One region of the Paenibacillus sp. sgz302115 genome, then DNA from elsewhere that is predicted to be linked to it. Evidence: riboswitches for the same ligand, from Rfam matches in the RefSeq annotation. Region 1 holds a riboswitch; the other holds the start of a gene.
The links. A riboswitch is a leader RNA that binds a small molecule or an ion and turns the genes downstream of it on or off. The one in region 1 is predicted to bind cyclic di-GMP.

Region 1 (3,372 bases):
TCGCTGTGGTGGCCCAGGAGGTCCGTAAGCTTGCCGAGGAATCCACCTCCTCAACCAAAGAGGTGTTCAGTCTGGTGCGCAGCATTGAGAGCGACATCAAGCAGGCGATTGAGCATATTGCCATCAACGAGGAAGTCGTTCAGGTACAGAATGAAATGATCATTGAAACGGCTAATATTTTCGCTCAAATTGTGCAAAGCGTTCAATACATAACCGAGCAAATCGCTTCATTCTCTGCTGAAAGCGACCTTATGCTGGAGAGTGCGCTCAGAATTTCCGGGGCCATCGAAAATATCTCCGCAATTACCGAGCAGACAGCCGCAGGCACCGAAGAGGTCTCCGCATCTATGAACGAACAGATCAATGCCCTCAAGTCCGTTGCCGAAGAGACAGAAAAGATGACCCAAGCTGTATTCCAGTTGCAAAAAACAATCCATATTTTCAAATTTTAGGCATCCCCTGCAATGCTGCCGCTTGAGCAAAAAATGCTCATGCGGCAGTTTTTTTGTGTTTACAATTTTCTTGATGTAATATTCACCAAACACTGAATTTTCGCAGTATAAAATGATATTTTCAATTTGCATTTATATCTGTATAAGCTGAGCTTGAAAAATGAATCCAAAGGACGATAATGCCGCAAGGAATGCTTGTACGATTATGATTGGCAACTGGAAGTCTAAGCACTCCCACAGTTCCGGCCATCCTCCGTAATAACTATCAATAGCACCATGGTCCGGCATTTCAAATCCCGTTTGCATTTTAGGACTTTTTCACCTGGGACTTTATTATTTTATTTCCTGCATTAATATTCACTTGACATGCAAATCAATAAATGTCGTTAATCGTTATATTCGTCAAATTTCGAGCTTATTTGATCAAATATATTGACAAAAGCAGCGCTAGGAATATATTGTAAAGTAAAATTATGCTTTATTTCATTAATAAAAATATATTGGCAAAATTCTCCGAAAGGGAATGACGCAAAGCCATGGATCTACAGTCTCATGCTTTCCCGGGACCATGACAGCCAGGTTGCTCAAGAACCGGAACGTCTGTATTATGTTTCTCTCGTTCAACCTGGTTATTTAGCAGCTGCCTGTGCTCCTTCTGAGTGCAGGTTTTCTATTTAAGCTAAATAAATAATAACATTGGGTGGGGTGGATTTTCTGAAAACAGTCGCAGATTATATGGCTCAGGCACTACGAAACCTCGGTGTAACACATTCTTTTGGCATAATCGGCAAGTCTATTTGTCCTGTAGTTCTGAAGATGGTTGATCATGGCATTGAGTTTATTCCCGGAAGACATGAATCCAGTTCCGGGTTCGAAGCCGCAGGTTATGCTCTAAAAACCGGCGGCCTTGGAGTGGCCTTCGGCACCTCCGGTCCAGGCGGAACCAATCTGCTTACCGCTGCAGCGCATGCCAAGGCGAACAACCTTCCTGTGCTGTTCATTACCGGCCATCAATCCATCAAAGAGCTGGGGATTCCCCAGTGCCAGGATTCTTCGAACTATCTTGCCGATCTGGCGGATATGTTCAGACCCGCAACTCTTTTCAGCAAGCTGGTTGAACGCGGAGATCATTTCAGCACCATATTTAATCATGCCATTTCGACGGCTTTAAGCGGTAAACGTGGTCCTGTCCACCTGTGCATCCCTTTTGATGTGCAGACAGAACTCCTTGAAGAGTGCCGGATTGTGATCCCTGAACGGGAAAGTCTGATCAGCCACAGTAATTTCGAGCGGGTAATCACGGCTATCAATCAATCCAGCCATCCCCTCATCATTGCCGGCAAAGGCGTCAACCGCTCCGGAGCGCATAAAGAGCTGGTTCAGCTCGCAGAGACGTTCAATATTCCTGTTGTGACTTCTCCAGGGGGCAAAGGCGCTATTGCCTGGGATCATCCGCTGTATCACGGTCCAATCGGTGTCGGCGGCTGCAAGCATGGCGAAGATTTATTGAACCGCAGCGATTTGTTCATCGTGCTCGGTTCGCGGCTGAGCGATATGACAATCTGCAATCTCAAGGCGGAGAACCATCCGCAAACCTTGATTCAATTTGATGTCGACCCTACGTTTGTCGGGAAAATATTAAACTCTCCTACCATCTCTGTCAGCGGCGATTTGCGTGATAATCTGGCGTTCTACCTGCAGAATATCGATACCAGCAGCATTCCGGCACGTGAACCGGAGACATCCCCGCGTTATACAGAAGAGCTGCCTGTATTGTCCAAGCTTTCTCTCGCTTCGGTAATGAGCACACTGAGCGAACAGCTCCCTTATAATAACACCCTCTTTGTTGATGACGGCAGCCATGGCTTCAATGCCGTGAAATGGTACAACGTGAAGAAACCTGGCAGCTTTGTCTTTGACGCCTACTTTGCCTGCATGGGCAATTCAATTGGCATGTCTATAGGCGCTAAGGTGGCCTCTCCTGAGGAAACCATTGTCTGCATTACCGGCGATGGCTGCTTTATGATGCTCGGAACAGAAATCAACACCGCCGTGTGCAAGAATATTCCGGTCATCTTTATCGTGGTGAACAATATGCAGCTCGACATGGCATTGAAGGGTATGCAAAAAACTACAGGCCGGATTGACGGCACCCTCTTTGAGGTTCCAGTGGATGCGGTAAAATTCGCCGAATCGCTGGGCGCTACGGGCTATAGATGCGAAACTGCAGAACAGTTTACTTCAGCGCTGAATGAAGCAGTTGCATCGAACCGTGTCGCTGTCATTGAGCTGTTGACCGACCGTGACGAAGTGCCTCCTACGGCCCACCGTACCTTGAATCTCAACTAAGAAGAACCATCTGCACCATCACACTATAGGGGGCGTCTTTCGTGAAGAACAATATCAACAGTGGTTTTGAGCATTTCTCCAATCTGTCCGGCGATTATGGCGCCAAGGCGCTGGCTCCGGTTAAAGAGCATTTTCCCGAATTGGCTGAGTTTATTATGGGCAATGCCTACGGCGATATTTTCCAGCGTACTGCTATCGGTTCTGATTGGAAGGAAATCGCCGTCATATCCTCGCTGATTACGATGGGACAGTACGAGCAGTTGGGAGTCCATTACGTGATGGCGCTCCGTGTGGGAATGACCGTGGAGCAGATTAAGGGCATTCTGCTGCATCTGGTGCCGGTTATCGGCGCTCCAAGAGTCATTTCGGCCTTTAATGTGCTGCTCGACACGCTGGAGGAAATCAAATAAGTTCTTTTGCGACAAAATTATACAATATTCGACTTTATTCTTGCATTATAGTTAAAATTATGGTTATATTTAAAGGGAAAATATCCCAAAACAAAGGTTTTAATGTCGATTTTCGACATATAAATATAAGTTTTTTTGAATTTTAATACTTATGCTTCACA
Region 2 (3,372 bases), on a different contig from region 1:
GTTTCCGGATCATCCATCTCATTATGGCCATGACGGCGGTAGCCGATCAAGTCAATCAGGAAATCCTTCTTGAACTGGTTGCGGTAAGCGCAGGCCAGCCGGACAGCCGCAATGCAGGCCTCGGGATCATCCGCGTTGACATGGACAACCGGAATTTCGTAGCCTTTGGCAAGGTCGCTGGCATAATGGGTGGACCGGGAATCCTCGCTTTCGGTCGTAAAACCAATCCGGTTATTGACGATAATATGCACCGTGCCGCCGTTGGTGTATCCACTCAGCTTGCCGATATTCAGCGTCTCAGCAACAATGCCTTCACCCGGGAAAGCAGCATCGCCGTGCATCAGCACAGCAATAGCCTTGTTAGTATTAAGCTTTGGCAATCCCGCCGTATTCCGGTCCTCCTGGGCCGCGCGAGTGAAGCCTTCAACGACAGGGTTGACGAATTCCAGGTGGCTCGGGTTGTTAGCCAGCGTGATCCGGGTACGTACCGTCTCCCCTTCACGGACAGCCCGGTCAGCGCCCAGATGGTATTTGACATCTCCGGTCCAGCCATAGTTGATCCCCATGGAGCCTTCGGACGGGAACAGCTCCTTGTTCGGAGAATGGTGGAATTCCGAGAAAATAATTTCATAAGGCTTGCCCAGAATATGCGCCAGCACATTCAGCCGTCCACGGTGGGCCATGCCCATCAGGATATGCTCTGCGCCATCATGTGCGGCAGCGCGGACAATCTCATCAAGCATCGGCACCAGGGCGTCATTGCCTTCCAGGCTGAAGCGCTTCTGGCCGACAAAGGTTTTGTGCAGGAAGGTTTCGAACTGCTCCACTTGAATCAGACGGTTCAGCAGCTCCTTGCGCTCACCGCTCGTCAAGGGTGCGGGCGAGCTGGTGGACTCTGCCTGGCTGTTCAGCCAGCGCAGCTCCTGCTCTTCGTGTACATGCCCGAATTCGTAGGCTATGGTCCGGGTATAGGCCTGGCGCATCCGGTGAACGGCATCCCAGGCGGTCTTGACTTCATCCGGTGCGTTCTCCCAGATCAGTGATGCGGGCAGCGCGGTCAGGTCTTCGCGGGTGAGGTCATAGGTTTCGTATTCCAGCCATTTCGCCATGGGGTTGTTCCCCCGGACAAGCGGGTCAATATTAGCGGCCATATGGCCATATATACGGATATTGGCAATCAGCTTGGAAGCTCTTACGGCTTTTCTAAGCCACTCCGTATCTCCCGAAAGCGCAGGCTTCGGAGCCGGCAAAACATCTGGGGTGAGCGGAGGAGGTCCGTACACCGTAAAAAGCTCGCGGTAATGATGCTCTACTGAAGCGGGGTCCTTAACAAACTGTTCATATTTTTCCTGAATGTAGCCCAGATTGGGTCCGTGATATTTACTCCAAATGGTTTCGTTATAGGGCTCTTTGACTGCCATGAATGCATCCTCCCAACGGATGAACCCCACGTGCGGCACTAGGCGTCAGCGCCCGGTGGAGCTGCAATGTTTGCGGTTTCATTTCTCATCTTATTGTGCTACTTTCGAGGCGTGTAATCAATTCATACTTTCGTGCAATCCGTTCGCAAAACGGCATGATTCAGCCCATGAATGATGAATAACGGATATCGTTTACTATGATGCAATTCATGGTCAGTCTCACAAGCTTTATTACCCGGACAAAGCCTTGCAAAAAAAGCTAATCTTTTGCACGACTTAGCAAAAAAAAATCCGAAAATCGACACACTTCTTCTGTGAGATTCTGTATAATGTTATTGCGGGTAACGGTTACATTAGTTTCTAGCCAGATCCTTTCATGTAAAGGGTCCAGTAAAGGGTAAACCTGCTGAAAGGCAGGGGCACAAAGTCTCGGGTCTAATGTAGAAATACTACGACGGCCGGACTGCCTGGGGACGCAAATATTCTAGGAGGAGATATCTTGGAAAAGTCCAACCAGGGGAATAACGGAGAACTGCAGACAGTTGATCTGGATTTAGAATGGGTGCATTTGCTGATGTCGGCCAGGAAGGCGGGCATCGGGGCGGAGGAGATCCGCCGGTTTTTCAGTGAGAAAGCATTGGGCGAGAAGGCATTGCAGGTCATGTAGGGCGTTTTCGATGCAGGGATATATACGGAAAAGGGCACAGCGGAATCCGCTGTGTCCTTTTCTGCAAATATGAGAAAGTATAAGTATCACACTATACTGTATCCTTATATTTCTCGAACTATTGATCCTTCTGCTCCAGCCGCCATTTTTGATAATCCAGAAACTCTTTGAATTCCCGTTTGCTTATGCCTGAGGCCATAGCTTCCTGAACGAGCCGGAACCATTCGCCGTCCAGGGGCGGCTCTTCCGTATCTGCGGGCTCGCCATAGAGGAGAGTATGGATGGAAACCTGAAGCGCATCGGCGATTTTTTCAATGAATTGAATTGAGGGGTTGGATTGAATATTTCTTTCAACATTGCTTAAGTATGATTTCGCCACATCAGCCTTGTCAGCCAGCTCGGATAAGGACAAGCCTTTTTCCAGACGGAGTTGATGGATGCGGCTACCCATATTATCCGGCACGATTAAACGCCCCTCCGCATTTTTTGTTAACAGTATAACAAATTTTCGCATAACGGACAAAAATCAATGCTTCAGCAAAGCGGTGAGCAGGAAGAAAAACGGCATACCCCGCCCGGATGAGGGAGGATACGCCGTTTTTGCGCGGGATGAGGCTTATTTCAATTCACCGGGGCCTTGTTTGGCGTTGAATGTCCAGGTGAGGGACAATTTATCCCCCTGGAACACGTTCTGATCCTGACCGTTGTCGACAAATACGAAGGCTACCTTGAACACCTTGGATTGTCCGGCACTGATGCCGCCAGGGATTGCGCCTGTGCTGATCAAATCATAGTTTGACGTATTTTTCAAATCCTTGAGCGAAATCTCTCCGAGAACATAATTGGTAATATCGCCGCTGACATAGGTGTCTTTCAGGAGCTTCACTTTAAAATGATCCCCGAGATCCTGCGCACCGTTATTCGTTCCTGCATCGGTTACTGTGTATGCACTGGCGAGCTTCAGCTCTTTGATATCCAGTGTTCCGCTGTTCTGCAGTGTGAAGTTGCGCACCGCAATATCGCCTGGCTTGAGGTTGCTGAGATTAACGATCTCCGTTGGAATGGTATTCAGGTCCAGCGTGCCGGCAGCAAAGGTTGCTGTACTCTGCGCAGTGTCGCTGAAGTAAGCGAAGGTGCCTCCCCCGATCAAAGACAATCCCAAAGCTGCCGACGCAATACCGAAGCCCAATGTTTTTTTAATACCCATAATGTAAACCCTCCTCGATTATTTTATTTGTGTGTGCTTATTTAAACTCGCCGGCCCCTTGGCTGGCTTCGAAGTTC

Region 2: another riboswitch for cyclic di-GMP. It lies ahead of AC0LWN_RS21650 (anti-repressor SinI family protein); the one in region 1 lies ahead of AC0LWN_RS19695 (thiamine pyrophosphate-binding protein).

What each region holds. Positions count from the first base shown of each region.
Region 1 is NZ_JBVYOK010000011.1:8,109-11,480, forward strand. Features, by position in the region: gene AC0LWN_RS19690 (methyl-accepting chemotaxis protein) at 1-452, shown strand, start outside; cyclic di-GMP riboswitch class I at 945-1,040, shown strand; gene AC0LWN_RS19695 (thiamine pyrophosphate-binding protein) at 1,158-2,801, shown strand; gene AC0LWN_RS19700 (carboxymuconolactone decarboxylase family protein) at 2,843-3,211, shown strand.
Region 2 is NZ_JBVYOK010000013.1:24,183-27,554, reverse strand. Features, by position in the region: gene AC0LWN_RS21655 (2-oxoglutarate dehydrogenase E1 component) at 1-1,421, opposite strand, end outside; cyclic di-GMP riboswitch class I at 1,808-1,892, shown strand; gene AC0LWN_RS21650 (anti-repressor SinI family protein) at 1,921-2,088, shown strand; gene AC0LWN_RS21645 (helix-turn-helix domain-containing protein) at 2,207-2,539, opposite strand; gene AC0LWN_RS21640 (TasA family protein) at 2,705-3,295, opposite strand; gene AC0LWN_RS21635 (TasA family protein) at 3,333-3,372, opposite strand, start outside.